Regions from separate parts of the Streptomyces sp. NPDC093591 genome, predicted to be linked through region 2. Evidence: riboswitches for the same ligand, from Rfam matches in the RefSeq annotation. Region 2 holds a riboswitch; each other region holds the start of a gene.
The links. Region 2 has a riboswitch for cobalamin ahead of ACIREI_RS43930 (cobalamin biosynthesis protein). Riboswitches for the same ligand answer to the same signal wherever they lie in the genome.

Region 1 (9,945 bases), on a different contig from region 2:
TCCCCGGCCGCCGAGCCGTCCAGCGGGACGGCGGCCAGGACGCGGCGCACATCGGTGGGGCCCTCGCCGGTGAACTCCTCCAGCACGCACCACACTTCACCGAGTTCGAGTCGCACCTGCGGTTCCACCCAGCGCAGTCCACCGCCCACCGCGGAGACGGGAGTGAGCGGGCGCGGCTCGCCGCCCTCGTCGTACCGGTAGAGCCGCTGATCGGCGAAGTCGACGAAGACGACGAGCGGCCTGCCGTCGACCACCACGCCCGCCCAGGGATGTCCGCCGTACTCGACGACCCGGCTGCGCACGTTCCACGGCGCGGGCAGCACCGACTCCTCCACACCGTCGGCCCGTCGCCGCACCAGGGTGCGCCGCCCGCCCTCCGTGGGCCGGGGCTCGGTCCACCACGCCTCGTCGCCGACGAAGCCCACGTACTCGGGGTGCCCGTCGTGCCTGGCGGCGAGGGCCGCGTCGATGGGCGAGGGCCAGGAACCGTACGCCAGCGTCCGCACCGTCTGCCTCAACTCCCCTAGGCCGTCCGCAGAAACCGGTCGAGTACGCGGACGCCGAAGTGCAGCGCCTCGACCGGCACCCGCTCGTCGACGCCGTGGAACATGGCCCCGTAGTCGTAGCCGTCCGGCAGCTTCAGCGGGGAGAAGCCGTAGCCGGTGATGCCGAGCCGCGAGAACTGCTTGGCGTCCGTGCCGCCGGGCATGCAGTACGGCACCACGTGCCCCTCGGGCGCGAACTCCTCGACGGCGGCGCGCATCCTGGCGTACGTCGGCGAGTCCACCGGCGACTGGAGGGCCACCTCGCGATGGTGGAACTCCCACTCCACGTCGGGCCCGGTGAGTTCGTCGAGGGTGGCGCGGAACTCGTCCTCGACGCCCGGCAGATAGCGGCCGTCGATATGGGCCACGGCCTCCCCCGGGATGACGTTGACCTTGTAACCGGCTTCCAGCATCGTCGGGTTGGCGCTGTTGCGGACGGTCGCCTCGACGAGCGCGGCCGCCGGCCCGAGCTTCTCCAGCAGCCCGTCGACGTCGTCCAGGTCGGCCTCCAGGCCGTACAGCGCGGCGAGTTCGGCGAGGGCGGCGCGGACCGTCGGGGTCAGCCGCAGCGGCCACTCGTGGGCGCCGATCCGGGTGACGGCGGCGGCGAGGCGGGTGACCGCGTTCTCCCGGTTGGGCCTGGAGCCGTGCGCCGCCCGCCCGCGGGCGGTGAGCCGGACCCAGCCGGTGCCGCGCTCCCCGGCCGCGATGGGATAGATCTGCCGCCCGCCGCCGTCGTGGAAGGTGAAGGCACCGGCCTCGCTGATGCCCTCGGTGCAGCCCTCGAAGAGCCCCGCGTGCCGGTCGGCGAGAAATCCGGAGCCGTCCTCGGCGCTCGCCTCCTCGTCGGCGGTGAACGCGATCACGACGTCCCGCCGGGGCCGCACGCCCTCCCGCGCCCAGGCCCGGACGACCGCGAGGACCATCGCGTCCATGTTCTTCATGTCGACCGCGCCCCGGCCCCACACGACCCCGTCACGGATCTCCCCGGAGAAGGGGTGCACGCTCCACTCCCCCGCCTGCGCGGGCACCACGTCCAGATGACCGTGCACGAGCAGCGCGTCCGCCGACGGGTCGGTGCCCTCGATCCGGGCGACCACGTTCGTACGGCCGCTCGTGCGCTCCAGCAGGGTGGGCTCCAGGCCCGCCTCGGCCAGCCGCGCGGCCGCGTACTCGGCGGCGGGCCGCTCCCGGCAGTCGCCGCCGCCCCGGTTGGTGGTGTCGATGCGGATGAGGTCGGAGGTGAACGTCACGACCTCGTCCAGTGCCTGCCCGTCAGCCATACTGCTCCTCCACCGCGGCCGAGACGATCGTGGTCACTGCCTTGAAGGTACGGATTCCCTCGTACATCCGCTCGCTGGTGTACGCCACCTTCCGCTCCCCGATCCGTTCGACGCCGGGGACGACGGTGGCGGCCATGGCGAGATGCTCGGCGTCGAACTCGACGGCGACGGTGAAGGGCCCGCCGCTCACCGGCGCCTGACGGACCGCCAGCGCGGCGGCCTCCTTGGCGGCGGCCCGGATGTCGGCGGCGGTCCTGGCCGGCGTACGGCACACGGCCGCGTACCGCGAGACGTGGTCCTTCACGGCGACCTTCAGCGCCCCGGGCGCGTACCCGAGCGCGTCCTCGCAGGCCACGTCGTCGCCGGTGACGAGCACGACGGGCACGCCGTATTCGGCGACGACATGCGCGTTCAGCAGCCCCTCGCTCGCCCGCACGTCGTTCAGCCACACCCCGGTGATGGAGTTGGCGAGGTAGGTGTGCGCGAGGACGCCCTCCATGCCGGCGCCCGCGTGGTAGCCGACGAAGGCGATGCCGTCCACGTCGCCGTGCTGGACGCCCTCGACCATGGACAGCGCCTTGTGCCGGCCGGTGAGCATCTCCGCCCGCTCGTCGAGCCGCTCCAGCAGGAGATTGCGCATGGTCCAGTGCGCCTCGTTGATGACGACGTCGTCGGCACCGCCGTCGAAGAACCCCAGCACCGCGGCATTGACGTCCGAGGTGAACATCCCCCGGCACCGCTCCCACTGGGGCGTTCCGGGCAGCACGTCGGCCGGCCAGGTCACTCCGGTGGCGCCCTCCATGTCGGCGCTGATGAGGATCTTCATGTGGATTCACGTTACGCGCCGGCGAGGGAACTTCCTACGAGTCGGAGAGCCGTATCGAGGGCGGGTCCCGTCCTTGCGGCAGGCGCCTGACGAGCGGCGAGCGCCCCTTTCGAGCCCCCGAGGCGCGCTTGTCAGCCACCCTGTGCGGGCACTACTGTCACCACGCCTTGGTGAACGGGAAATCCGGTGTGATGCCGGTGCGGCCCTCGCCACTGTGAATCGGGAAGTCCGGCTCCAGCCCTCGAACGGGCAGCCACTGGGACCTTCGGGACCCGGGAAGGCGGAGCACGGGCGGTGGTACCCGTCAGCCAGGAGACCGGCCAAGGCGCGTCAACCATCCACGAGGTGCTGGAGAGGGTCTGCTGAGCCATGCACATAGCCGAGGGTTTCCTGCCTCCGGCGCACGCCGTCGCCTGGGGCGTCGCGTCCGCGCCGTTCGTCGTCCACGGAGTCCGTTCACTCACCCGTGAGGTCAGGGAGCACCCCGAGAGCACACTGCTCCTCGGCGCCTCCGGGGCCTTCACGTTCGTCCTGTCCGCGCTGAAGCTGCCCTCGGTGACCGGCAGCTGCTCCCACCCCACCGGCACCGGCCTCGGCGCCATCCTGTTCCGGCCGCCGATCATGGCGGTCCTGGGCACCATCACCCTGCTCTTCCAGGCGCTGCTGCTCGCGCACGGCGGCCTGACCACGCTCGGCGCCAACGTCTTCTCGATGGCGATCGTCGGGCCCTGGGCCGGATACGCCCTGTACAGACTGCTGCGGCGGTACGACGTGCCGCTGATGGTGGCGGTGTTCTTCGGGGCGTTCGTCGCCGACCTGTCCACCTACTGCGTCACCAGCGTCCAGCTGGCGCTCGCCTTCCCCGACCCGAGCAGCGGATTCCTGGGCGCGCTCGGCAAGTTCGGCTCCATCTTCGCCGTCACCCAGATCCCCCTCGCGGTGAGCGAGGGCCTGCTCACGGTGCTCGTGATGCGGCTGCTGGTGCAGTCCAGCAAGGGGGAACTGACCCGGCTGGGCGTGCTCCTCACCAAGGACAAGAAGCAGTCCGGGACCGAGACCGAGGCGGTGGCCCGATGAGCAGGAACACGAAGATCAACCTCTTGCTGCTGCTCGTCGTGGCCGCCCTCGCCGTGCTGCCGCTGGCCCTCGGCCTCGGCGACCACAAGGAGGAGCCGTTCACGGGCGCCGACGCCGAGGCGGAGACCGCGATCACCGAGATCGAGCCGGACTACAAGCCCTGGTTCTCGCCGCTGTACGAACCGCCGTCCGGGGAGATCGAGTCGGCGCTCTTCGCCCTCCAGGCGGCCCTCGGCGCCGGTGTCCTCGCCTACTACTTCGGTCTGCACCGGGGGCGGCGGCAGGGCGAACAGCGGGCGCTGGAGCGGGTGGGGGACACCGGCGGCGCAGCCGGTGACACCGCCGGGGAATCCACGGCCGAAAGGGCCTGACCTCCCGTGCTGCCGATCGACGCGGCGGCGCACAGCAGTCGCTGGCGCCGCCGTCACCCCGTGGACAAGGCCGTGCTCGGGCTCGGTCTCACCGTGCTCGCGATCTCGCTGCCGCCCTGGCCGGGCGCGGCCCTGGTGCTCCTGACGTCAGTCATAGTGCTGCTGGGACCGGCGGGCGTGCCCGGCCGTCGGCTGTGGCGCGCCTACCGCGTGCCGCTGGGCTTCTGCGTGACCGGCGCGGTCACGTTGCTCGTCCAGGTCGGCGGGCCGGAGCGCTTCGTGTCCCTCGCCGACGACGGTCCGCTGCGCGCCGGTGAGCTGCTGCTGCGTACCTCGGCCGCCTCGCTCGGGGTGCTGCTGTTCGCCTTCACCACCCCGATGTCCGACCTGCTGCCCCGCCTGGTGAAGGCCGGGGTGCCCGCGCCGGTCGTGGACGTCGCCCTGGTGACGTACCGCATGAGCTTCCTGCTCCTGGACTCCATGCGCCGTATCCGGGAGGCCCAGGCCGCCCGGCTCGGGCACATGAGCCGGGCCGCGGAGTGGCGTTCCCTGGCCGGGCTCGGGGCCACCGCCTTCGTGCGGGCCTTCGACCGGGCCACCCGTCTCCAGGCCGGGCTCGCCGGGCGCGGCTACGACGGCACCCTGCGCGTCCTGGTGCCCGAGGCCCGGGTCTCCGTCCGCTTCACGGCCGTGAGTTGCGCGCTCCTCGCAGCGCTGGCCGCCCTCACCCTCGTACTGGAAAAGGCCCTGCCATGAGCGAGCCCACCGCACTGGTCGCCCTGCGGGGCGCGTCCTACGCCTACGAGGACGGCCCCGTCGTGCTCAGCGACCTCGACTTCGACGTCCGCGAGGGGCGCGCGCTGGCGCTGCTCGGCCGCAACGGCAGTGGCAAGACCACGCTGATGCGGCTGCTCAGCGGCGGACTTCGCCCGCGCGACGGGCAGTTGACGGTGGAGGGTGCGCCGGTCGCCTACGACCGCAAGGGCCTGACCCGGCTGCGTACGACCGTTCAGCTGGTGGTGCAGGATCCCGACGACCAGCTCTTCGCCGCGTCCGTCGCCCAGGACGTCTCCTTCGGCCCGCTGAACCTCGGTCTGCCCGACGTCGAGGTGCGCGCGCGGGTCGACGAGGCGCTCGCCGCCCTGGACATCACCGCGCTGGCCGACCGGCCCACGCACCTGCTGTCGTACGGGCAGCGCAAGCGCACCGCCATCGCGGGCGCCGTCGCGATGCGGCCGCGGGTGCTGATCCTGGACGAACCGACCGCCGGGCTCGACCCGGACGGCCAGGAGCGTCTGCTGGCCACCCTCGACGGGCTGCGCGCGGGCGGCACCACGGTGGTCATGGCCACCCACGACGTCGACCTGGCCCTGCGCTGGGCGGACGACGCGGCGCTCCTCACCCCGTCCGGCGCACGCACCGGTCCGGCGCCGGAGATGCTGGTCCGCACCGATCTGCTGCGGCAGGCCGGACTGCGGTTGCCGTGGGGGGTGGCGGCGGCCCAACTCCTGCGGTCACAAGGGCTGTTGTCCGAGGCGGCAGCCGGTCCCTCCACCGCCGAGGACCTGGCCGCGCTCGTTCAATGACCTGAATGTCTCCTTACTCCCTGTTGTATGGATCCACGTACTAAAGGGAGTGAAGGAATATGGCCGACGACATCGCGGACGCGGGGCGACCCCCGTCCGCCGGCTTGAAGCCCGATGCGATCGGGTTCGTCGACGCGCTCGTCATCGGACTCAACTCCACCTCCCCGGCGTACTCGGTGGCGGCGGTCATCGGCCCGGTCGTGGCACTGGTGGGGATCCACGCCCCCGGCGTGATGCTGGCGTCTTTCGTGCCCATGCTGCTGATCGCATCGGCCTTCTTCTACCTCAACAAGGCCGACCAGGACTGCGGCACCACCTTCTCCTGGGTCACCCGGGCCATGGGGCCGTGGGCCGGGTGGCTCGGCGGCTGGGCCATCACGATGACCGGGGTGCTGGTCGTCGGATCACTGGCGGACGTCGCCGTGACCTTCGCCCTGCTCGCCTTCGGCCTCGACAGCTGGGCCGAGAACGACGCCGTGCGCCGGCTGCTGACGGTGCTGGTCATCCTGCTGATGACGGCCGTGTGCGTCATCGGCACCGAGGTGTCGGCGAAGGTGCAGAACGTCCTGATCACCGCCCAGGTCGTCTGTCTGCTCGCCTTCGCCGTGGTGGCGCTGTACCGGGTCTACGCCGACACCGGCACGCTCGGCTCCGTCGAACCGTCGATCGGCTGGCTGGACCCCTTCGGAGCCGGCGGGGCGTCCCTGACCGGGGCCCTGCTGCTCGGCGTGTTCATCTACTGGGGCTGGGAGTCGGCCGTCAATCTCACCGAGGAGGTGGAGGACTCCGCCACCGCCCCCGGCAGGGCGGCCGTGTGGTCGACGGTCATTCTGCTGGTGACCTATGTGGCGGTGGGCTTCGCCGTGGTCGCCTACGCCGGAACCGCCTACCTGGCCGAGAACGCGGCCGAGGAGGAGTTCGTCTTCGCCCTGCTCGCCGGCGAGGCGATGGGCGGCTGGGACTGGGTGGTGCTGCTCTCGGTCTCCACGTCCGCGCTGGCGTCGACACAGACGACGATCATCCCGGCGTCCCGTACGGCACTGTCGATGGCGCGCCGTCATGCGCTGCCCGCGCGTTTCGCCCGCATCCACCCGCGCTTCCGCACCCCTGACGTGAGCACATGGTGGGTCGCCGCCATCGCCATCGCCTGGTATCTCGTCGTCAACGAGATCAGTGCCAACGCGCTGTTCGACTCGCTCACCGCGCTCTCGCTGCTGATCGCGTTCTACTACGCGCTCACCGGTGTCGCCTGCGCCGTGTACTACCGCCGCCAACTCACCAGCAGCGTCCACCACTTCGTCCTGATCGGCCTCGGTCCGCTCGTCGGTGCCGTGCTGCTGGCCTGGCTGCTGGTGGAATCGGTCATCGACATGTCCGACCCCGCCAACTCCTACAGCGGCGACTCCTGGTTCGGACTCGGTCCCCCACTCGTCATCGGCATCGGCATCACCACCACGGGCGTCCTCCTCATGGCCGTGTGGCGGCTGGTGGCTCCCGCCTTCTGGTCGGAACGCCCCGGCGTGGTCGGCCCGTGAGCCCTCAGGTCGCCGTCGCCGCTGCCGCCGCCCGCCCCGCCGTGCGGCCGTGGGCGAGCGCGTTGCGGATGCCCATGACCTGGACGTCCTTGGTGTAGGGGTTGTCGATCTCGCGGTCGCGGGCCTCGATCTGCTGCCTGAGGTCGGCGAGATCGATCAGGTTGTCACCGGTCAGCTCGTTCATGCCGGCGACGGCGGTGGCCCAGGGGGTTTCGAGGCCGCCAGGTGTTGCGGCCGTCAACTTCCCGGGCCCGCCGGGAAGTTGACCTCAACCCCGATGAAGGCGGTCGACCAGGATGTCGATCACCAACGGCGTCCGCGGCCCGTACCCCAGCAACACCCCGTCCTCCAGGTCCACGACCCGCCGGTTCATCCCCGCCGGCGTCTGGCCGATCCCCGGGATGTCGACCAGCCCGTCGATGCCGCCGACCGATTCCAACCCCTTGGTCATCATCAGGATCACGTCCGGCTGCGCCCGCACCAGGGCCTCACTGGTGATCGGCGTGAACGGCTTGTCCAGCCCGGCCTCCTTGCCCGCGTCGACCGCCCCCGCCGCCTCGATCAGCGAGTCGGCGCCCGAGCCCTTGCCACCGATCAGGTAGACCGCCGCGCTGCCACGCATGTACAGGAAGGCGACCTTGGGCTTACTGCCGTCGGGTACGGCGGCGCGGGCCGCGGCGAGTTCGTCGCTCATCCGCTTGTTGAGTGCCTTGCCCGCGTCGGGGACGCCGAGCGCCTCGGCGATGCGGGTGGTGCGCGTGGTGACGTCCGCGAGTTCGGTGGCCGGGTCCAGTACGACGACGGGGACGCCGGCGTCGCGGATCTGGTCGATGGCCTCGGCCGGGCCGGTGTCGGTGTCGGCCAGCACGACCGTCGGCCGCAGCGAGAGCACGCTCTCCGCGCTCACGTCGTGCGCCTTGGTGACCTGCGGGAGCTTCTTCGCCTCCGCGAAGGTGGCGGTGATGTCGCGGCCGACGACACGGTCACCGAGGCCCAGCGTGAACACGATCTCCGCGACGCCCCCGTTGAGCGGCAGGATGCGCGAGGCGTCCTTCACCGTCACCTCGCGCCCGTCGGAGGAGTCGACGGTGACCGGCAGCTTCGGGGCGGGCGGCTCACCTTCGAGCGGGACGAGGGTGTTCTTCGCCAGCTGCTTCTCGGCGGCGGCCGCGCGCTCGCTCGCGGAGGCGGGTGACGCGTCCGCCGCCGAGGAGCCACCGCCCCCGCCGCCACAGGCACCCGTCAGCAACGCGAGCGCCAGAGCCAGGGGCGCGAGGGCGCTGCCACGCCGGAGCCTGGGACGGGTTCTTTCGGCCACTCGATGGGGTCTTCCGGCCAGCAGGTGGGGTCTTCCGGTCATTCGCATCGTTCGGGCCCTCCGGTCTCTCGTATCGCACCCAGTTGATCAATAGCTTAGGTTAGGTTTACCTTATTAACTCCTGGTGGGGGTGCGACGTGAAATCGCCAAGTGGCCTGCGCGGCAGGCGAGTTGCCCGTACGACCGTGATGGCGGCCTCGGTCGCCGCTGTCCTCCTGGTGCTTCCGGCCGCCTCGCCGGCGGTCGCGGCGGGCGCCTCGGCGACGGGTCCGGAGGGCCAGAAACTCACGGTCTCCAAGTCCTCGGGACTCAACCCGGCAGGCGAGACCGTGACCGTGTCCGGCACCGGCTACAACACCGAGAAGGGCATCTACGTCGCCTTCTGTGTGGACAACGGCGCCGGCAAGACCCCCACGCCCTGCATAGGCGGAGTGGACATGTCCGGCGAGTCCGGGGCGTCCGTGTGGATCTCCTCCAACCCGCCCTCGTACGGCGAGGGGTTGGCGAAGCCGTACGAAGGCAGCGGCCACGAGGGCTCGTTCAGCGTGCGGCTCAAGGTGCGCGCCAAGGACGCCAACACCGACTGCACGAAGTCCGGCGTGAAATGCGCCGTCATCACCCGCAACGACCACACCCGGGGCGGTGACCAGAGCCAGACGGTCCGGATTCCGGTGACCTTCACCGGCAGCGGCGGCAGTGCGTCGGCCGGCGACAGTGCGACGGCGACGCCCGGGGCGACCGCCGGCACGAGCACGACCAGCGGTGCCACGGCCGGCTCGGACACCGGCGCCGGCACCGGCACCGGCGGGGAGAGCACCTCCGACGGGCCGCTCGCCAGCACCGGGTCCATCGCGCTGACGGCCGGGATCACCGCGGCCGGCCTGGTCGCGGCCGGCACCGGAGCCTGGCTCTGGGCGCGTCGGCGCCGGACGGCGAACGCGGGTTGACCCGCACTCAACCGCAGGCCGAAGAAGGAGACTTGACCATGACGAAAAGACCCGGCGGCGCCGCCGTGACGGGCGGCGCCCTGCTCGCGCTGTTGTACCCGGGCGCGGGGTCGGCGGCCGCACAGGACACGGACGCGTTCCCGCGCACGGTGTCCGGCGGGTACGTGAGCTGGACGACGACCGGCTCGGAACCGGCCGGCCACGGCTTGGCGTTCGACGTCACCGAACCCGCCGTACAGAGTTCCACCGACCTCGCCTGGTTCCCGGCCACGGGCGGCGGGGCGGACCCCGAAACCGGCGCGGCGGACGTCGAGTTGGCGGGCGCGGCCCGGCTGGTGCCGTCCACCGGCTCGGTACAGCCGCTGACGCTGGGCGGCCTCAGGCTGCGCCTGGACGGCGACGGGGGCGCGCTCCACGCCCGTACGGCCGTCGGCGGCCAGGCCCGCGATGTGGCGCT
Region 2 (9,945 bases):
CACACCTACCGCAACCCATACTTCAGCCAGCAGTACAACGGCTCCCGCAATGTGGGTCTGATCCGCGGCGCGTACCACTTCGCGCTGCCGAACAAGTCGTCGGGCAAGGCGCAGGCGGCGCACTTCGTGCGCAACGGCGGCGGCTGGAAGTCGGACGGCTGGACTCTGCCGCCCGCGCTCGACATCGAGTACAACCCGTACAGCAAGCACAAGTGCTACGGGCTGAGCAAGGCGAAGATGGTCAGCTGGATCCAGTCCTTCAGCAACGAGGTGAAACGGCTGACCGGTCGCCGTCCGGTGATCTACACCACCACGCACTGGTGGAACACCTGCACCGGCGCCAGCCGCGCCTTCGCCTCGAATCACGCACTGTGGATAGCCCGCTACGACTCCGCGACCGCGGGGGCTCTGCCGGCCGGATGGCAGTTCTGGACCATCTGGCAGTACGACAACGGCAGCGGCAGCCTGCCGGGTGACCAGAATCTCTTCAACGGGTCGATGACCCAGCTGAGGAAGTTCGCCCGGGGCTACTGAGCCTTGCGGCGTCTGGGCCGCGCGATGACCGACGAGACCGACGGAGCGGCGATCTCCGCTTCCGTCAGAACAACCCCCTCCACAGGACACCGTGCGGCCTGCCCCAGTTCATCTTCCGTTCACTCAGGTTACCTACGTTCGTCCGGACAATGACCTCGAACGATTGCCTGGGTAAATGGAAAACTTCTCGCTGATCCTCGCGATTGTGGTGGTAACCGCACTCGCGTTCGATTTCACGAACGGTTTCCACGACACCGCCAACGCGATGGCCACGACCATCTCGACCGGTGCGCTCAAGCCCAAGGTCGCGGTGGCCATGTCCGCCGTGCTGAACCTTGTCGGCGCCTTCCTCTCCGTGGAGGTCGCCAACACGATCTCCAAAGGTCTCGTCGACGAGACCGGCATCCGTCCCGAGGTCATATTCGCCGCCTTGGTCGGCGCGATCCTCTGGAACCTGCTGACCTGGCTGGTCGGACTGCCCTCCAGCTCCTCGCACGCCCTCATGGGCGGCCTGATCGGCGCCACCATCGCCTCGGCCGGCGTCGGCGCGGTCCACGGCGACGTGCTCGTCACCAAGGTGCTGATCCCGGCGATCGCCGCCCCGCTGGTCGCCGGCATCGCCGCGCTGCTGGCCACGCGCCTGACGTACTCCCTCGGCAAGAAGGCCGACGGCAACGCCTCCAAGAAGGGCTACCGCGCCGGCCAGATCGCCTCCGCCGGCCTGGTCTCGCTGGCCCACGGCACGAACGACGCGCAGAAGACGATGGGCATCATCACCCTCGCCCTGGTCGCCGGCGGCACCCTCGCCCCCGACTCCGACCCGCCCATGTGGGTCATCCTCTCCGCGGGCATCGCCATCGCGCTCGGCACCTACCTCGGCGGCTGGCGCATCATCCGCACCATGGGCAAGGGCCTGACCGACCTCCAGCCGCAGCAGGGCTTCGCCGCCCAGACCAGCGCCGCGACGGTCATCCTGGCCTCCTCCCACCTGGGCTTCTCCCTCTCCACCACGCACTCCGTCTCCGGCGCGGTGATGGGCGCGGGTCTGGGCCGCAAGGGCGGCGTCGTCCGCTGGTCGACGGCCACCCGCATGTTCGTCGCCTGGGGCCTCACGCTCCCGGCCGCCGCACTGGTCGGCGCGCTCGCCGAGTACGTGACCGGCTTCGGCGCCTGGGGTACGGCCCTCGTCGCGATCTTCCTGGTCGCCTCCAGCGCCGCCATCTGGAAGATCTCCCGCCGTGAGGTCGTCGACCACACGAACGTCAACGAGACCGACGAGCCGGCGGGTGTCGTCACCACGGCGATGGCCGCCGTGACCCCGCCTCCCACGGGCGGCTCGGTGAGCGAGGAACTGGCGGCCACCATCCCGGCCCCGTCCTCCGAGCCGACGCCTTCGCAGACCACCACGGTCTGACACCCAGCCGCTTACTCACCCCAGTTACCCAGGAAGAAGAATCATGAAGATCGACTGGGCGGCCCTCGGCTCCGTCTTCGGCGTCAGCCTCGTGGTCACGGTGGCCCTGGTGGGCCTGTTCACCCTCGGTATCGCGGGCCTGTCCCGCCAGGAGAAGGCCTCGGCCCAGGGCGGCTCGGCGGCCCTCGCGGTCACCGGCGCGTACGCGTGCTTCGCGGCGTGTGCGGCGGCTGTGACCTACGGCATCTACCTGATCGTGGCCTGACGCATCCGGCCTCCGCGTCCGCCCTGCCCGCCTCCGTCTCACGACGGTGGCGGGCAGGGCGCTTTTCCACCCCGGTGTGGGGTTCTGCACACTCCGCTGTCGCAGGTCAACGGCAAGTTGACGCCCCTTCCAACCCCGTGGTGGACTTCCGGAGCCATGTACGGCGGCAGAAGAGGAAGCCGGTGAAAGTCCGGCGCGGTCCCGCCACTGTCACCGGGGTAGAAAGCCCCGGGAGCCAGGAACTCTCGCCGCCGGTCTCGTCGAACCAGGGCGTGGACACCCTGAGTGAGGACATAACGCGATGCTCGCCTGCCGATCGACATGCAGTATCAGACCCGCGTCTGACCCCACGGTCGGCTGACCCCGATGCGTGCCGATCGCGTCTTCGCGTACGGCGCCGCCGCCGGACTCCTCGGTGACCTGCTGCTCGGCGACCCTCGCCGGGGGCATCCGGTCGCCGCGTTCGGGCGTGCCGCCGGCGCCGTGGAGCGGGTGTTGTGGCGGGACCACCGAGGGTGGGGCGCGCTGCACACCGCCGTGTGCGCCGGTGGCGCCGTAGCGCTCGCAGCCTTCGCCGCTCGTGCCGTACGTACCTCTCCCGCCGCCTCTCTCGCGCTGACCGGCGCCGCCACCTGGGCCGTCGTCGGGGGGACTTCGCTCGCCCGGGAGGCCCGGGTCATCGGGCGTGCCCTGGAGGCCGGCGATGTCGAGGCGGCCCGGGCGCGGCTGCCGCATCTGTGCGGGCGGGATCCGCAGGCGCTGGACGCGGACGGGATCGCCCGGGCCGTGGTCGAGTCCGTCGCCGAGAACACCTCCGACGCGGTCGTGGGGGCGCTGGTGTGGGGGGCCTTGGGAGGAGTGCCGGGGCTGGTCGGGTTCCGGGCCGTGAACACGCTCGACGCCATGGTCGGGCACAAGTCGCCCAAGTACCGGCGGTACGGGTGGGCTTCGGCCCGGCTCGACGACGTCGCCGGGTGGCCCGGGGCGCGGCTCACCGCCGTGCTCGCGGCTGTGGCGGGGGGCGATCCGCGGGGGGCCGTGCGGGCCTGGCGCGCCGATGCCGCCAAGCATCCGAGTCCCAACGCCGGGCCGGTCGAGGCGTCGTTCGCCGGTGCCCTCGGGGTGCGGCTGGGCGGGACCCTGTCGTACCGGGGGCGGGTCGAGCACCGGCCCGTGCTCAACGGCGGTGCCGGGCGCGCCGTCGTCACCGGCGACATCGAGCGTGCCGTACGTCTCTCCCGGCGCGTCGGTTGGCTCGCGCTCGGCGTCAGTGTCGCCGCGCGCCGCATCGTGAAGGGGCGTACGTCATGACGGGCGGTGGGCTTCTCGTCGCCGGTACCACCTCCGACGCCGGCAAGAGCGTCGTCACCGCCGGGATCTGCCGGTGGCTGGTGCGGCAGGGGGTCAAGGTCGCGCCCTTCAAGGCGCAGAACATGTCCCTCAACTCGTTCGTGACGCGGGAGGGGGCCGAGATCGGCCGGGCGCAGGCCATGCAGGCGCAGGCCTGCCGCGTCGAGCCGACCGCGCTCATGAATCCCGTACTGCTCAAGCCCGGTGGCGAGCAGAGCAGTCAGGTCGTGCTCATGGGCAAGCCGGTCGGGGAGATGAGCGCCCGTGGGTATCACGGCGGTCGGCAGCAGAAGCTGCTCGGGACCGTGCTCGACTGTCTTGCCGAGTTGCGGGGCACGTATGACGCGGTGATCTGTGAGGGGGCCGGCTCTCCCGCCGAGATCAATCTGCGGCGGACGGACATCGTGAACATGGGGATCGCGCGCAATGCGCGGCTGCCCGTGCTCATCGTCGGTGACATCGACCGTGGCGGGGTCTTCGCCTCGTTCTTCGGGACGGTCGCGCTTCTGTCCCCCGAGGACCAGGAGTTGGTCGCCGGGTTCCTCGTCAACAAGTTCCGGGGGGACGTCTCGCTGCTCGAACCCGGTCTCGACATGCTGCACGGCCTCACCGGCCGGCACACGTACGGCGTCCTGCCCTTCCAGCACGGGCTCGGCATCGACGAGGAGGACGGGCTGCGGGTGTCCCTGCGGGGCGCGGTGAGGGAGTCGCAGGTCTCCGCGCCCGTCGGCGAGGACGTGCTGCGCGTCGCCGTCTGCGCCATCCCCCTCATGTCGAACTTCACCGACGTCGACGCGCTGGCGGCCGAACCGGGTGTCGTCGTGCGGTTCGTGGACCGGCCGGAGGAACTCGCCGACGCCGATCTCGTCGTGATTCCGGGGACCCGGGGGACGGTCAAGGCCCTGGAGTGGCTGCGGGAGCGGGGACTCGCGGACGCGCTGGTCCGAAGGGCCGCCGAGCAGCGGCCCGTTCTCGGCATCTGCGGCGGCTTCCAGATCCTCGGCGAGCACATCGAGGACGAGGTCGAGAGCCGCAAGGGGCAGGTGGAAGGGCTCGGTGTCCTTCCCGTGCGGGTGCGGTTCGCGCGCGAGAAGACCCTCACCCGGCCGGTGGGGGTAGCCCTCGGCGAGCCCGTCGAGGGGTACGAGATCCATCACGGGGTCGCTTCCATGGCCGGCGGCGAACCCTTCCTTGACGGCTGCCGGGTCGGCCAGACCTGGGGCACGCACTGGCACGGCTCGCTGGAGTCGGACGGTTTCCGGCGGGCCTTTCTGCGTGAGGTGGCGGCCGCCGCGGGCCGTCGCTTCGTGCCGGCCGCCGACACGTCGTTCGCCGCGCTGCGCGAGGAGCAGCTCGACCGGCTCGGCGACCTGATCGAACAGCACGCGGACACGGACGCGCTCTGGCGGCTCATCGAGTCGGGCGCGCCGCAAGGACTGCCTTTCATTCCACCGGGAGCGCCCGCATGAGCACTGTGTTGTTGTTGTCGACCGCCGACACGGACCTGCTGGCGGCCCGCGCCGCCTCCGGTGCCGACTACCGGATCGGCAACCCGACCCGCGTGGACGTCGAGAGCGAGCTGCCCGCACTGCTCGACGGCGCGGACATCGCCGTCGTACGACTGCTGGGCGGCAAGCGGGCCTGGGAGGACGGGCTCGCCAAGCTCAAGGGGTCCGGCGTGCCGACCGTGCTGCTGGGCGGCGAGGCCGTCCCCGACGCCGAGTTGATGGCCGAGTCGTCCGTGCCGGCCGGTGTCGTCGCCGAGGCGCTGAAGTATCTCGTCGAGGGCGGGCCCGCCAACCTCACCGAACTCGCCCGGTTCCTCTCCGACACCGTGCTGCTGACGGGCGAGGGGTTCGTCGAGCCGCAGAAGATGCCGGAGTACGGCGTCCACGGCGAGCGTCCCCTCCTCGACGGCCGTCCGACGGTCGGCGTGCTCTTCTACCGGGCCCATGAGCTCAGCGGCAACACCGCCTTCGTGGACACCCTGTGCGACGCCATCGAGGCTCAGGGCGCCAACGCCCTGCCGGTGTACTGCGGTTCGCTGCGCGGGGCCGACGCGGAGCTCTACGAGATCCTCGGCAAGGCCGACGCCCTGGTCGCCACCGTCCTCGCGGCGGGCGGCACGCACGCCTCGCAGGCGTCGGCGGGCGGCGACGAGGAGGCCTGGGACATCGGCAGGCTCGCCGAGCTGAACGTCCCCGTGCTGCAGGGCCTCTGCCTCACCTCGTCGCGGGCCGCCTGGGACGAGTCCGACGCCGCGCTCTCCCCCATGGACGCGGCGATGCAGGTCGCGATCCCGGAGTTCGACGGGCGCCTGATCACCGTGCCGTTCTCCTTCAAGGAGCAGGGCCCGGACGACGTGCCCGTGTACGTCGCCGAACCGGAGCGGGCCGCGCGCGTCGCGGGGATCGCCGTACGGCACGCGCGGTTGAAGCACAAGCCGAACGCCGACAAGAAGCTCGCGCTCGTCTTCACCGCCTACCCGACCAAGCACTCGCGCGTCGGCAACGCGGTCGGCCTGGACACGCCCGCGTCGGCGGTACGGGTCCTGGACGCGCTGAAGGCCGCCGGGTACGGCCTCACCGAGTACCCCGACAACGGCGACGAGTTGATCCACCGGCTCATCGAGGCCGGCGGGCACGACGTCGAGTGGCTCACCGAGGACCAGCTGGCCGCCGCGCCCGCGCGGGTGCCGCTGGCCGACTACCGGACCTGGTTCGACAAGCTGGATCCCGAGCTGCGCGACGCCATGCTGGAGGCGTGGGGCGAACCGCCGGGTTCGCTGTACGTCGACGGCGAGGACATCGTCCTCGCCTCGCTCCAGTTCGGGAACGTCGTCGTCATGATCCAGCCGCCCCGCGGCTTCGGTGAGAACCCGATCGCGATCTACCACGACCCGGACATGCCGCCGTCACATCACTACATGGCGGCGTACCGGTGGCTGGACAACTCGTTCGGCGCCGACGCGATCGTGCACATGGGCAAGCACGGCACGATGGAGTGGCTGCCCGGCAAGGGGCTCGGGCTCAGCGGCGGTTGCGCGCCGGACGCCGTTCTCGGTGATCTGCCGCTGATCTACCCGTTCATCGTCAACGACCCCGGCGAGGGCACCCAGGCCAAGCGCCGCGGTCACGCCACCGTCGTCGACCACCTCGTGCCGCCGATGGCACGGGCCGACACCTACGGTGACCTGGCCAAGCTGGAGCAGCTCCTCGACGAGTACGCGCTCGTCTCCGACCTGGACCCGACGAAGGCGCCCGCGGTCCGGGCGCAGATCTGGACGCTGGTCAAGGCGGCCGAGCTGCACCACGACCTGCACGTGGACGAGCAGCCGGACGACGAGGAGTTCGACGAGTTCGTCATGCACATCGACGGCTATCTGTGCGAGATCAAGGACGTGCAGATCCGCGACGGGCTGCACATCCTCGGCGGCGGGCCGGTCGCCGAACCGCGCGTCAACCTCGTGCTCGCCGTGCTGCGCGCCTCGCAGGTGTGGGGCGGGCAGGCCAATGCCCTGCCGGGGCTGCGGGCTTCGCTGGCCGCTCATTTCGGGCTCGACGAGAAGGAGTTGCTGGGCGAACCGGGTGCGCCGCTGAAGGTGCCGGTGGAGCTGTCCGACCTCGTCGAGGGCCCGTCGCGTACGGCGGCCGACGCGATCGACCTGCTGGAGCAACTGTGCCGGCGGGTCGCGGAGGGGATGGAGTCCCTGGCGTGGGACGCGGCGGCCGTCCCGGCTCTCGTCCGTGACGTCCTCGGCACCGAACTCCCCGACGCCGTCGCCGTGTTGGAGTTCGCCTGCGCCGAGGTCGTGCCTCGCCTGGCGAGGACCACCGACGAGATCGGCCACATCCTCAAGGCCCTCGACGGCGGTTACGTCCCGGCCGGTCCGTCCGGCTCGCCCACCCGCGGACTGGTCAACGTCCTGCCGACGGGCCGGAACTTCTACTCCGTCGACCCCAAGGCCATCCCGTCCAGGCTGAGTTGGGAGGTCGGCCAGTCGCTCGCCGACTCGCTGGTCGCCCGCTACCTCCAGGACACCGGCGAGTACCCGAAGTCCGTCGGCCTGACGGTCTGGGGCACGTCCGCGATGCGCACCCAGGGCGACGACATCGCCGAGATCCTCGCGCTGCTGGGCTGCCGCCCGGTGTGGGACGACGCCTCGCGCCGGGTGACCGGCTTCGAGGTGATCGGCCTGGAGGAGCTGGGGCGGCCGCGCATCGACGTCACGGTGCGCATCTCCGGCTTCTTCCGGGACGCCTTCCCGCACGTCGTCGGCCTCATCGACGACGCGGTGCGGACGGTGGCCGAGCTGGACGAGCCGGGCGACCGGAACTTCGTCCGCGCCCACGCCGACGAGGACACCGCCGAGCACGGCGACCGGCGGCGCGCGACGGCCCGCATCTTCGGCTCCAAGCCGGGCGCGTACGGCGCCGGCCTGCTGCCGCTGATCGACGCCCGGAACTGGCGCTCGGACGCCGACCTGGCCGAGGTGTACGCCGTCTGGGGCGGTTACGCCTACGGGCGCGGGCTCGACGGGCGGGCGGCGCGCGGGGACATGGAGACCGCGTTCAAGCGGATCAACGTCGCCGCGAAGAACGTCGACACACGTGAGCACGACCTCGTCGACGCCGACGACTACTTCCAGTACCACGGCGGCATGGTCGCCATGGTGCGGCACCTGACCGGAGCCAACCCCGAGGCGTACGTGGGCGATTCGGCGACTCCGGACCAGGTGAAGACCCGCACGCTGGGCGAGGAGACGCACCGCGTCTTCCGGGCCCGCGTGGTCAACCCCCGCTGGATGGCGGCCATGCGCCGGCACGGCTACAAGGGCGCCTTCGAGATGGCGGCGACCGTGGACTACCTGTTCGGCTACGACGCCACGGCGGGCGTCGTCGACGACTGGATGTACGAGAAGCTGGCGGCCGAGTACGTCTTCGACGCCGAGAACCGGGACTTCATGAAGAAGTCCAACCCGTGGGCGCTGCGCGGCATCACCGAGCGACTCCTCGAGGCCGCCGACCGCGGGCTGTGGGCCGAGCCGGACGCCGACACGCTGGAGCGGCTGCGGGCCACCTACCTGGAGCTGGAAGGCGACTTGGAGGGCGACGAGAAGTGACCACTCCCTTTCCCTTTACGGCCGTTGTCGGCCAGGACGACCTGCGGCTCGCGCTGCTGCTGAACGCCGTGTCCCCCGCGGTCGGCGGTGTGCTGGTGCGCGGTGAGAAGGGCACCGCCAAGTCGACGGCCGTACGGGCGCTTTCGGCGCTGATGCCCGAGGTGCCGGTCGTCCCCGGGTGCCGTTTCTCGTGCGACCCGGGCGCCCCCGACCCCGCGTGCCCGGACGGGCCGCACGAGGCCGGGGCGGGCACCGAGCGCCCCGCCCGCATGGTCGAGCTCCCCGTCGGCGCCTCCGAGGACCGGCTGGTGGGCGCGCTGGACATCGAGCGGGCACTGTCGGAGGGCGTGAAGGCCTTCGAGCCGGGCCTGCTCGCCGACGCCCACCGCGGAATCCTGTACGTCGACGAGGTCAACCTCCTCCACGACCACCTGGTCGACCTGCTCCTCGACGCGGCGGCGATGGGCGCGTCGTACGTGGAGCGCGAGGGCGTCTCCGTCCGGCACGCCGCGCGTTTCCTTCTGGTCGGCACCATGAACCCCGAAGAGGGCGAGCTGCGGCCGCAGTTGCTCGACCGGTTCGGGCTGACCGTCGAGGTCGCGGCCTCGCGGGAGCCGGACCAGCGGGTGGAGGTCGTACGGCGCCGGCTCGCGTACGACGACGACCCGGCCGGCTTCGCCGCGCGCTGGGCGGACGAGGAGGCCGCCGTACGGGCGCGGATCGTGGCGGCGCGGGAGCTGCTGCCGTCGGTGCGGCTGGGCGACGGGGCGCTGCGGCAGATCGCGGCGACATGTGCCGCCTTCGAGGTGGACGGCATGCGGGCCGACATCGTGATGGCCCGTACGGCCACCGCGCTGGCCGCATGGGCCGGGCGGACGGATGTGCTCGCCGAAGATGTACGGCAGGCGGCGCTGCTCGCGCTGCCGCACCGCAGGCGCCGTAATCCCTTTGACGCGCCGGGACTTGACGAGGACAAGCTCGACCAGACGCTGGAGGAGTTCTCCGGTGAGGGTGAGGGCGACGAGGATCCCGACCCCGACGGGCCCGGCGGGGGCGGCGGGCAGCCGCCGTCCGAGGGACCGCAGGCCGACGGTGGTTCCGGTGCGCGGCCCGAGGCCGACGAGGGCGGGGAGCCGCAGGCTTCCGGGGCCGGTCCGGGCGAGCAGTCCGCCGTACGGGCCGCCGAACCCTTCCGCACGAAGGTGCTCAGCGTGCCCGGCATCGGCGAGGGTGCCGCCGGGCGGCGGTCGCGGGCGCGGA
Region 3 (9,945 bases), on a different contig from region 2:
CCACCCCGCCCGTGAGCAGAGCGGACGCGAACATCGTCACCGCGCCCAGAACGAAACCGAAGCCCGGGCCGAGGACCCGGCCGCTGAGCACCGTCAGGAAGAACATCGGCTCGATACCGGCCGTACCGGCACCGAGCGGGCGCAGGGCGGCACCGGTCGCCGCCAGCACACCCAGCATCGCCACCGCCTTCGGGCCGAGCCCGGACTCGGAGATCGTCGCGGCGACGACGGCGACCAGCAGGAGCAGCAGGCCGGTGAAGAGCCAGGGGGCGTCCTGGGCGTGTGCGCTCACCTGCGAGGTGGGCGGGGAGAGGAAGGGCCAGCCGAGTGCGGCCACGCCGACCACGCTGACCAGGACGAGGGCGGCGACGGAGCGGGGGCCCAGGCGGACGGGCCGGGCCTGGGGAGTGGGGTTGCCGGTCATGCCAGGGACTCCCGTACCTGCGCGACCGTGAGCCACCGCTGCGGGGCCAGGATCTTGGTGACCTGCGGGGCGAAGGACGGGGAGGAGACGACGACCTCCGCCGTCGGGCCGTCGGCGATCACTTCGCCCTCGGCGAGAAGGATCACACGGTGCGCGAGCTCGGCGGCCAGCTCCACGTCATGCGTGGCCAGCACGATGGCGTGCCCCTGGGCGGCGAGGCCGCGCAGCAGCGTGACGAGGCGGGCCTTCGCGGCGTAGTCGAGGCCGCGGGTCGGTTCGTCGAGGAGGAGCAGCTTGGGGCGGGCGGTCAGGACGACGGCCAGCGCGAGGGTGAGCCGCTGGCCCTCGGAGAGGTCGCGCGGGTGGGTGTCGTCGCAGATGTCCGGGAGGAGCTCGGAGACCAGGGCTCGGCAGGTGCCGGGCGCCGCGCTCGCGTCGGCGTCGGCGGCCGCGCACTCGGCGGCGACCGTGTCGGTGTAGAGGAGGTCGCGGGGTTCCTGGGGGACGAGGCCGACGGCTCCGCCGAGGGTGACCGAGCCGGCGGAGGGTTCGATGAGGCCGACGAGGGTGTTGAGGAGGGTGGACTTTCCGGCGCCGTTGCGGCCCATGACCGCGATGGTTTCGCCGGGGGTGACGGTGAGGTTGATGTCTCGTAGGGCTTGGACGCGGTCGCGGGTTACCGCGAGGGCTTGTACTTCGGCTGCGCAGGACGAGGGGTGTGTGGGGGTGCGCCTGCGCTTGAACCATCGGCGGGGGGTGGTTTTCTCGCCCAATGGGTCGGGGGGTGTGGGTTGTTGGCGGCTGCGGGCTTGTTGTGGCTGGTCGCGCCCACGCGGCGGTAGCCGCAAATCAAATACAGCCCCGCGCCCCTGGGGGGCGATGTCGTCCCGTTCCTCAAGTTGTTGCCGTAGGTCTGCCGCCCTGCGGCGCGCGTCCCTCACCGTCAGGGGGAGTGGGGACCAATCCGCCAGGCGGCCGAGGGCTACGACCGGCGGGTACACCGGGGATACGGCCATGACCTCCGCCGGGGTGCCCAGGACCGGGGCCTCGCCGGGAGCGGACAGCAGGACGACCTGGTCGGCGTACTGGATGACGCGCTCCAGGCGGTGTTCGGCCATCAGGACCGTGGTGCCGAGGTCGTGGACCAGGCGTTGGAGGACCGCGAGGACTTCCTCGGCGGCGGCGGGGTCCAGGGCCGAGGTGGGCTCGTCGAGGACCAGGGCGCTGGGGTGGGGGGTGAGGACCGAGCCGATCGCGACGCGCTGCTGCTGGCCGCCGGAGAGGGTGGCGATGGGGCGGCCGCGGAGGTCGGTGAGGCCGAGCAGGTCGAGGGTCTCCTCGACGCGGCGGCGCATGACGTCCGGGGCGAGGCCCAGGGACTCCATGCCGTAGGCCAGTTCGTCCTCGACGGTGTCGGTCACGAAGTGGGAGAGGGGGTCCTGGCCCACCGTGCCCACCACGTCGGCGAGTTCGCGCGGCCGGTGGGTGCGGGTGTCACGGCCGGCCACCGTGACGCGGCCGCGCAGGGTGCCGCCGGTGAAGTGCGGCACGAGGCCGCTCACCGCGCCGAGGACGGTGGACTTGCCGACGCCCGACGGGCCGACGAGGAGGACCAGTTCGCCTTCCGGGACCTCGAAGTCGACGCCCTGGACGGTGGGTTCGGGGGCGCCGTCGTAGGTCACCGACACGTTCTCGAAGCGGATCACGACGGCTCCTTGGGGGTGGCGGCAGTGCGGGGTGCGGGACTGCGGGGTGCGGGGCTGATGAACGCCGGGAGCAGGCCGAGGAGGACGGCCGCCGCCGGCCACAGGGGGAGGGCGGGGGCCACGAGGGGGATCACGCCGGGGCGCAGGGCCGCCGGGTCGCGGGTGGCGGCGAGGGCCAGCAGGGCGGCGACCGCCGCGCCGGAACCGGCGACCAGCCAGGCGCGGGCGTCCCAGCGGTCCGGACGGTAACGGGTGCGCAGGGAACGGCGACCGCCGAGCCGCAGCCCTGCCAACGCGGCGACGACTCCGCAGAGGAGGACAGGGAGGCCGTACGTCGCACCCTCGGCGGTGAGCAGTCCGTACGTTCCCGCGCAGACGCCGAGCAGGCCGCCGAGGGTGAGCGCGCTCGTCGTACGGCGGACGCGGGGCGGGACGTCGGCGCCGCGGCCGTAACCGCGGGCGTCCATCGCGGCGGCGAGGGCGACCGAGCGCTCCAACGCGCCCTCCAGGACCGGGAGTCCGACGTGCAGGAGGCCGCGGATGCCCGTGTCGGGGCGGCCGCGCAGACGGCGGGCGGCGCGCAGGCGCTGGACGTCGGCGATGAGGTGGGGGGCGTAGGTGAGGGCGACGACCACCGCCACGCCCATCTCGTAGAGGGCGCCGGGAAGTGACTTGAGGAGGCGGGCGGGGTGGGCGAGGGAGTTCGCCGCGCCCACGCAGATGAGGAGGGTGGCCAGCCGCAGGCCGTCGTAGAGGGCGAACAGGAGGGTCTCGACGGTGACCTTGCCACCCAGGCGGATGCCCTGCGCCCAGTGCGGGAGGGGGAGTTCGGGGAGGGCGACGATCACGTGCGTGCCGGGGACGGGGGAGCCGAGAGCCACGGCGAAGAAGAGGCGGATGAGGAGGACGGCGAGGGCGAGCTTGACGAAGGCCGTGTAGGAGCGGGCCCAGGGGGCGTCGGGGCGGCAGGTCGCCACCACGTAGGCGGAGGTCGCTATGAGAAGGGCGAGGAGGAGCGGGTTGGTGGTGCGGGTGGCCGCGGTACCGAGGGCCAGTGACCAGAGCCACCAGGCGCCGGGATGCAGCTGTGGCCCTGCCATCACGCCCGCCGCCGCCGTGCCTGCCAGACCGCTGCCGCTCCCAGTACGGCCACTACGGCGATCCCCGCCAGTAGGCCCAGCGAGGGGCCGCCCTCCGACTCGTCCTGCTTCTCGGTGGCCGTGTCCTCGCTTGCCGCGGGCTTCCTGCCCCCCGACACCGGCTCCCCGCACCCCTTCTCCGGATACCCCGAGATCGCGCACAACAGGGCGTTCGTGTCGTACCGCAGGGGCTTGGCCACCGCGGCCAGGGCCTCTGCCGTGCTCGCGTCGGGGGCGACCCGGGCGCATGCCGTACGGCGCGCCGGGGGCGTCTCGTCGGACGGGGCGTCCGCCGTCGTACCGAAGTCGATGACCAGGGCGACCCGCTTCGTGCCGTCCTGCGCCGGCGTCCTCGCGCAGATCACCGCGAACTCGGCCGCACCCCTCGGCTTCGCCGCGTCCTTGGAGTCCTCGCTCACCGCGAAGCGGAAGCCCTGGACATCGCCGTCGGAGGGGCGGGCGAGGGAGGGACCCTGGGTGGCATAGATCCAGGTGTCGCCGTCGCGGTCCCAGAAGGACCAGTAGCGGTAGCCGGTGGCGTGGGCGGCCTGGGCCGCGCCGGTCAGCAGGACCAGCGCGGCCAGGAGTGCGGTGAAAGCACGTCGGACCACGGTCACTTGCCCTTGTTGCGGCCGCTGATCAGGAAGCCGACGCCGATGCCCGCGACCAGGCCGACGCCGATGATCCACCAGACGCTGACGCCGTTGTCGTCGTCCTGCCGCTGCGACGCCTTCGCCGATTCGGTCTTCGCCGTCCGCGGGGCGGGGCCCTGCGCGTTGAGCCGCTCGACCAGGTCCGTGCCGCCGAAGTCACGCGGGTCGGCGCCCGTCGCGTCGGCGGCGAGGATCAGCTGGGCGTAGGCGGCGGGGCCGCTCTGCTTCGCCCAGGCCGCGGCGTTCTTCTCCAGCCACGTCAGGGGCTCGCGGGCGGCCGACTCACCACCCTGTACGGCGAGCGCGACGACCGCGTCCGCGGTGTTGCCGTAGTCGGGCTGGTCCTCGGCTCCGGCGAGGGCGGACTTCAGGTGGCCGTCCTTCTCAAGTGCCTTGCCGAGGTATGCGGCGCCGTTGGCCGCGGCCTGCTCCCGGGTGAGGTCCGTCGAGTCGGTGCAGGCGATGTCCTTCTCGTCACCGGCCCGCGCCGTCAGCGTGCCCATCCCCAGGGCACCGACGACGGCGGCCGCCGTCGCGTCCGCGTTGGCCGACAACGTGCCCTTCTTGTCCGGCTGGTAGGCGAAGGCGCCGCCCTTCGCGCACGGCAGGGACAGGTTGAGCAGGGCGTCGTAGGGCGACTTGCCGTCCTTGCGGACCTCGGCGGGGTCGTCGCCGAAGGCGTTGAGTGCGCCGATCACGACCGAGGTCGAGTTGGCGTCACTGGCCCCGCCGGGCGTGTAGCCCCAGCCACCGTCCTTGTTCTGCACGGACTTCAGCCAGGTCACCGCCTTCTCGACCCCGGTGTCGTGCTCGCCGACCGCGGCCAGGCCCTGGACGGCGATGGCCGTGCTGTTGGTGTCCACCATGACCTTGGCGTCACACGCCTTGGAAGGGGCTGCGCGGAACGCCGCGAACGCCCCGTCGGCGCACTGCTGCCCCGCCAGCCATTCGATCGCCTCGGCGGCGGGCTCCAGCTCCATGCGGTTCTGCGCGATGAGCACGAGCGACTGCCGCCAGACGCCGTCGTACGTCGGGTCGGCGGTGCCGTACAGCCCGGCGGGGAGCGAGGCGGACGGGGACGGGGTGGCGGCCTGGGCGAGCGGAGTCGCTGTGCCGATCACGGTGACGGCGGCCAGGGCCGCGGCGCTGCGGCGGACGTACATGATCGGCGGGTGCCCTTCCCTCAGGGGAACCGGGCAGCACAGGGGGGACCCCCGGGCGGCTCGGCTCCGTATACCTCGACGGTGCCGTGCTCCGGCCGGCTGCCGGGACACGTGAGCCGGTCACGAATCCGTACGGGGCGATCCGGCTTGCCACGAGGTGGCTCACGGTTGCGGGTCAGCGCCGGATTTGCACCGGCTTCCCCCTGTACGGGTGTGATGACGACGTCGTCACTCTACCGGCCCGTAACGAAGCGGCTGAGGGGAGGCTGTGTGGGGGATAGGTTCGGGCGCATGGGGATCACGGCGAGGGCAGGGCGGCGGCTGCTCGGTTCGGGGCGCGCGTGCGCCGTGTACGAGATCGACGAGGCGTGGGTGCTGCGCCACGACCGGGAGGGCTACAGCGACTCACTCGCCGAGGCCGCCCTGATGGAGCGGCTGCGCGCGCACGGCTACCCGGTGCCGGCGGTCCGGCTCGCCGACTCCTCGCGGAACGAGCTGGTCATGGAGCGTTTGTACGGCCCGACGATGCTGGAGGCCTTCCTCGCGGGACGGGTCGACCCGCGTGAGGGCGGGGACATCCTGGCCCGCCTCCTGCGGCGGTTGCATGCCGTCCCCGGGCGCGTCGTCCGCCTGGACCTCCACCCGGACAACGTGATGCTCACTCCGGACGGCCCCCGCGTCATTGACTGGGCCAACGCTCAGGAGGGCGACCCGGGCCTGGACTGGGGCATGTCCGCGGTGATCCTCGCGCAGGCCGCCCTGGCCGACGAGCGGTTCGCCACACCCGTCCGCGCGATGCTCGCCGCCCTCCTCGCCGACCCCTCCGACCTCACCGAGGACGGCCTCACGCAGGCCCTGCGCCGACGCGCCGCCAACCCGACGATGACGGCACGCGAGGTCGAAGTGCTCGGCGAGGCGGAGGAGTGGATCCGGACCTTCATGGCCTGGGCGGGCGCGGGGTGGGTCCGCCGAAGGCCAGATGGAGGACCCGGGCGGACAGCAGCCATATGCCGTCCGGCGACCTGCGGAACGTGTCCTCGTAGTGGCCCACCTGCACCGGGGGGCCCGGCGGGATCAGGCCGCCCTCGTGGCCGTCGACGCGGTACGTCGTGAAGTACGAGGTCGCCGTCGCGGTGTCGGCGGACGTCACCGTGACGAGGATGTTGGACATCAGGCGCCGCGAGAGACGGTCGGCGGGACGGGACCCGAAGTACGCGCGCAACGCGCCCCGCCCCTGGACGAGCCGCTCCCCCGCCGGCCACTCCCACGTGCCGTCCTCGGCGAACAGCTCGGCGACGGAGGACGGTTCGCCGAGGTCGAGGCGGTGGACGAAGTCGACGACGATGCGCTCGCAGGCGCGTTCGGCGAGAAGGTGCTCAAGGCAGTCGAGGTGCTCCATGGGCATGTATTGAACGTGCCGGACGGAGGGCCACGGTTCGGCTGGATTTCGCCCCTGGCGGTCGACCGGTGTTGCCGAGCTCCACCATGGGGCGTGCCTGATTCCCCCTGCGGAATCGGTCTGTCTTTTGTGGATGGACCGGTATCGGGCGACGTCAGGATGCGCGGTGTGTCGGGCGACTCCATCATGTGGGTACGACCTACGGCACGCATGATCGCCGCCCTGGGCCGTTGTGATCACGATGCTGTCAAAAGTAAACGTGCACTTTGCGCCGATTGGCTCCTGACATGGCTGGAATGGTCCGGCGGAGGGCGGCAATCCTCTACCGTTTGGTCGGTGCGAGCGGCCCTCGGGGACGCGCAACCGTCACCCCATGACATTGCGTCTTACGAAAACCCTTGGTCCGTCGCTACAGACGGCTGGTTTGTGTGTCGACTGGCGCCCTGACGGGCGGGATGCTGGTTCTCTGGGTCCCGCTCCGGGCGGCCGCGGCGCTGGCGACGGGAGGCACACCTGGTGTTGGGAAGTGTCGAGAGCGGCGATGGTGGGAGGCTGCTCTCCTTCGAGACGTCGGGGGACCCGAAGGGGCACCCGGTGTTCTTGCTGCATGGCACTCCGGGCAGCAGGGTCGGACCGCGTCCACGCGCCATCGACCTCTACAAACTGGGCATCCGGCTCATCTCCTACGACCGGCCGGGATACGGGGAATCACACCGGTTGAAGGGCCGCACCGTCGATCACGCCGCTGCGGACGTGGAGGCCATCGCCGATCACCTGAAGATCGACCACTTCTCCGTGGTCGGTCGTTCCGGCGGCGGGCCGCACGCGCTGGCCTGTGCCGCGCTGCTTGCGAACCGGGTGGCGAGCGCCGCCGCGCTGGTCAGCATCGCGCCTCCCGATGCCGAGGGGCTCGACTGGTTCGAGGGGATGGCCGAATCCAACGTCATCGCCTACGAGGCCGCTACCGCGGCACTCGACGAGGGCTCCGTGGAGTGCCTGGACCGGCTCAAGGCCAACTTGGCCAGCAACGCGGATGCCATCCGTGACAATCCCGAATCGCTGTTGAGCTTGCTGACCCCGGAGATGCCCACGGCCGACAAGGCCGTGGTGGGGCACGGCGGCATCCGAGGTCTGCTGCTCGCCAACTACCAGACCAGCGTGGTGCGTTCCTCCTTCGGATGGCTCGACGACGTGCTCTCCTTCCGGCGGGACTGGGGCTTCGAGCCAGGCAAGATCGTCGAGGTGCCGCTGCTGCTGTGGCACGGTGAGTACGACACCTTCTCGCCCGTCGGCCACTTCCGGTGGCTGGCCGACCGCATCCCCTCGGCGACCGCCGTGCTGAAACCCGAGGCAGCCCACTTCGCCGCGCTGCCGGCCGTACCCGAAATACTCGCCTGGCTTCGTGACCGTGCCCGCGAACGCTTCGGGGCCGCCGTGTAGGGGTTCGGCGCCCGGCCGTGCTCGCGGGAGCTCCGGATCACTGCTGAGCGCTCGCCGGTGGACGGCGAGCGCCTCGCAGATCGGATCGGATCAGACCGGGTGAGGGTCGAACTCCCAGCCCGAGCGGCTCCACTCGCGCAAGGCCGAAGCGCGGGGATGGTCGGCCCCGAGCCGGGCGGTGAGCGCGCCGAGCACTTCCTCACGCAGCCGTTCGGCGGCCTCGGCCTCTCCCAGCTCGTTCAGGACCACCGCGAGGTTGGCCGCGCAGACCAGTGGGGCGGGGTGCTGGTCGTCGTCGAGGACATCGCGGAGCCGGTCCAGTACCTCCTCGTAGGTGGCGCGGGCCAGTTCACGCTGCCCCAGTGCGGCCTGGGCATTGGCCAGGTTCATCCGACACATCAGCGTGAACGGGTGGTCGTCGTCGAAGATCTCCGCGAAGACCCTCGCCGCTTGCTCGGCGTGTGCCAGGGAGGATGCCGCCTCGTTGGCCGTGTAGAGCAGCACGGCCAGGTTTGCGTAACAGGCTGCCGTATAGGGGTGCTGGTCGTGGAAGAAGCGACGGCAGTCGTCCAGGACCCGGCGGGCCAGTTCGAGGGCCTCCTCGGTACGGCCTTGCGCGCCCAGTACCCCGGCCAGGCTCAGCTGGAGCAGCAGCCGGTTGGGTGAGGCCGACCCCTCATCGGCGGGCAGACTGGACAGCACCGCGAGCGTCAGTTCCTCCGCATCCTGCGCCCGGCCCAGCTGGCGCAGGGCGCCCGACAGCGCCTTGCCCGCGTTGATGGTGGTGGGAGAGGACGGGCCGAACTGCTCGTTGGCGAGGCATTGGCTGTAGGTGCGCCGCAACTGGAGCTCGGATCCGGTGTAGTCGCCGCAGTCGAGCAGATCGCGGGCGTAGCTGATGGTTGATTCGCGTGTCCAGGCGTGTTCCGCGCCCAGGATCTTGCTCCGCGTGTCCATCGTCGTGCGGTCCAGCCGCAGGGCGTCCGTGTACTGTCCCAGCACCCGTAGACACACGGCGTAATTGTTGGCCGCCATGAGACTGCGCGGATGGTCTTCGCCGAACAGCTCGAGGAACCGCTCGTGGTTGAGGCGGTCGCGTTCCAGTGCCTCGCTGTAGCGGCCCAGACCTCGAAGGTCGGCCGCCACACCGCCGGACGTCATGAGGATGTGCAGATCGTGCGGGCTGTCCAGGACCGCTTCCTGGCGGTGCAGTACGTCCATGCCCAGGTCCAGGGCCTCCTGGTAACGGCCCTGGGCGCGAAGGATGTTGGCGATCTGGAAGCCCATGTGGAGCACCCAGCGCTCGTCAGGCCCGCTGCGTTCGACCCAGCCCTGATGAACACGCGTGCTCAGGTCGTAAGCCTGCTTCAGCTCGCCACGGCGGCGCAACTGGCGCACCCGGTCCACGATCAGCTTGCGGATGCCGTAGTCGGGCGCCGTCAGGGCCCATGGAGTTCCCAGGTGCGGCCAGATGATGCGGTAACGGTCCCAGGTGTTGTGGTCCTCGGGGTCGTCCTGTTCGGGACGGGCGGCCACCAGAGTGCGGAACACGACGTCCCGGGTGGCCTCCTGCTCCGTCTCCGTCATGTTCAGGCGTACCGACATCTGCACCAGGCGGTGTACGCGGAGACTGCGCGACTTGCGGTCCACCGTGGCGAGTGAGAGCCGGCTCAGCTCCTGGAACGCGCGGGCGATCATTTCCGTGCTGTCGAAGGCGCGCGGGCGGAACTCCTGATCGCCCGCGCTGTCCTGGCCGGTCAGGGACTGTGCGATCTGCGTGCTCTGCAACAGATCCATGGAGATCGGTTCCGGGCTGAACCAGGCGGCCAATTTGAGCAGTTGGACCGCCGGCGGAAAGTTCTTGTTGAGCTGCCCGATGGCCACGCTCCAGGTCTTGGAGACGTCGAGCAGCCGGTCGTCGGGGCTCAGGCCGGCCGTGTCGGCGGCGGGCTGGCGCTCGAGGAGCTTGACGTACTCGTGGGTCTGCAGGCCGCTCTCCTTGAGCACGGCAGCCGCGTGTT

Region 1: linked by a shared signal. The riboswitch ahead of ACIREI_RS18600 (energy-coupling factor ABC transporter permease) and the one ahead of ACIREI_RS43930 (cobalamin biosynthesis protein) in region 2 are both predicted to bind cobalamin.
Region 3: linked by a shared signal. The riboswitch ahead of ACIREI_RS06195 (prenyltransferase/squalene oxidase repeat-containing protein) and the one ahead of ACIREI_RS43930 (cobalamin biosynthesis protein) in region 2 are both predicted to bind cobalamin.

What each region holds. Positions count from the first base shown of each region.
Region 1 covers NZ_JBIWIY010000008.1:141,707-151,651, forward strand. Annotated here, with positions in the region: gene ACIREI_RS18585 (prolyl oligopeptidase family serine peptidase) at 1-518, opposite strand, end outside; gene ACIREI_RS18590 (M20/M25/M40 family metallo-hydrolase) at 524-1,828, opposite strand; gene ACIREI_RS18595 (M55 family metallopeptidase) at 1,821-2,654, opposite strand; cobalamin riboswitch at 2,806-2,994, shown strand; gene ACIREI_RS18600 (energy-coupling factor ABC transporter permease) at 3,024-3,731, shown strand; gene ACIREI_RS18605 (energy-coupling factor ABC transporter substrate-binding protein) at 3,728-4,102, shown strand; gene cbiQ (cobalt ECF transporter T component CbiQ) at 4,109-4,858, shown strand; gene ACIREI_RS18615 (ATP-binding cassette domain-containing protein) at 4,855-5,688, shown strand; gene ACIREI_RS18620 (APC family permease) at 5,748-7,223, shown strand; partial or broken gene ACIREI_RS18625 (FAD-binding dehydrogenase) at 7,243-7,416, opposite strand; gene ACIREI_RS18630 (hemin ABC transporter substrate-binding protein) at 7,492-8,583, opposite strand; gene ACIREI_RS18635 (hypothetical protein) at 8,679-9,488, shown strand; gene ACIREI_RS18640 (HtaA domain-containing protein) at 9,527-9,945, shown strand, end outside.
Region 2 covers NZ_JBIWIY010000031.1:61,272-71,216, forward strand. Annotated here, with positions in the region: gene ACIREI_RS43915 (lysozyme) at 1-534, shown strand, start outside; gene ACIREI_RS43920 (anion permease) at 710-1,948, shown strand; gene ACIREI_RS43925 (hypothetical protein) at 1,992-2,213, shown strand; cobalamin riboswitch at 2,338-2,481, shown strand; gene ACIREI_RS43930 (cobalamin biosynthesis protein) at 2,580-3,524, shown strand; gene ACIREI_RS43935 (cobyric acid synthase) at 3,521-5,032, shown strand; gene cobN (cobaltochelatase subunit CobN) at 5,029-8,685, shown strand; gene ACIREI_RS43945 (putative cobaltochelatase) at 8,682-9,945, shown strand, end outside.
Region 3 covers NZ_JBIWIY010000002.1:640,777-650,721, reverse strand. Annotated here, with positions in the region: gene ACIREI_RS06215 (ECF transporter S component) at 1-424, opposite strand, end outside; gene ACIREI_RS06210 (ABC transporter ATP-binding protein) at 421-2,130, opposite strand; gene ACIREI_RS06205 (energy-coupling factor transporter transmembrane component T) at 2,127-3,230, opposite strand; gene ACIREI_RS06200 (SCO2322 family protein) at 3,230-3,880, opposite strand; gene ACIREI_RS06195 (prenyltransferase/squalene oxidase repeat-containing protein) at 3,883-5,085, opposite strand; cobalamin riboswitch at 5,202-5,346, opposite strand; partial or broken gene ACIREI_RS06190 (phosphotransferase) at 5,377-6,021, shown strand; gene ACIREI_RS06185 (nuclear transport factor 2 family protein) at 6,023-6,490, opposite strand; gene ACIREI_RS06180 (alpha/beta fold hydrolase) at 7,079-7,924, shown strand; gene fxsT (FxSxx-COOH system tetratricopeptide repeat protein) at 8,015-9,945, opposite strand, start outside.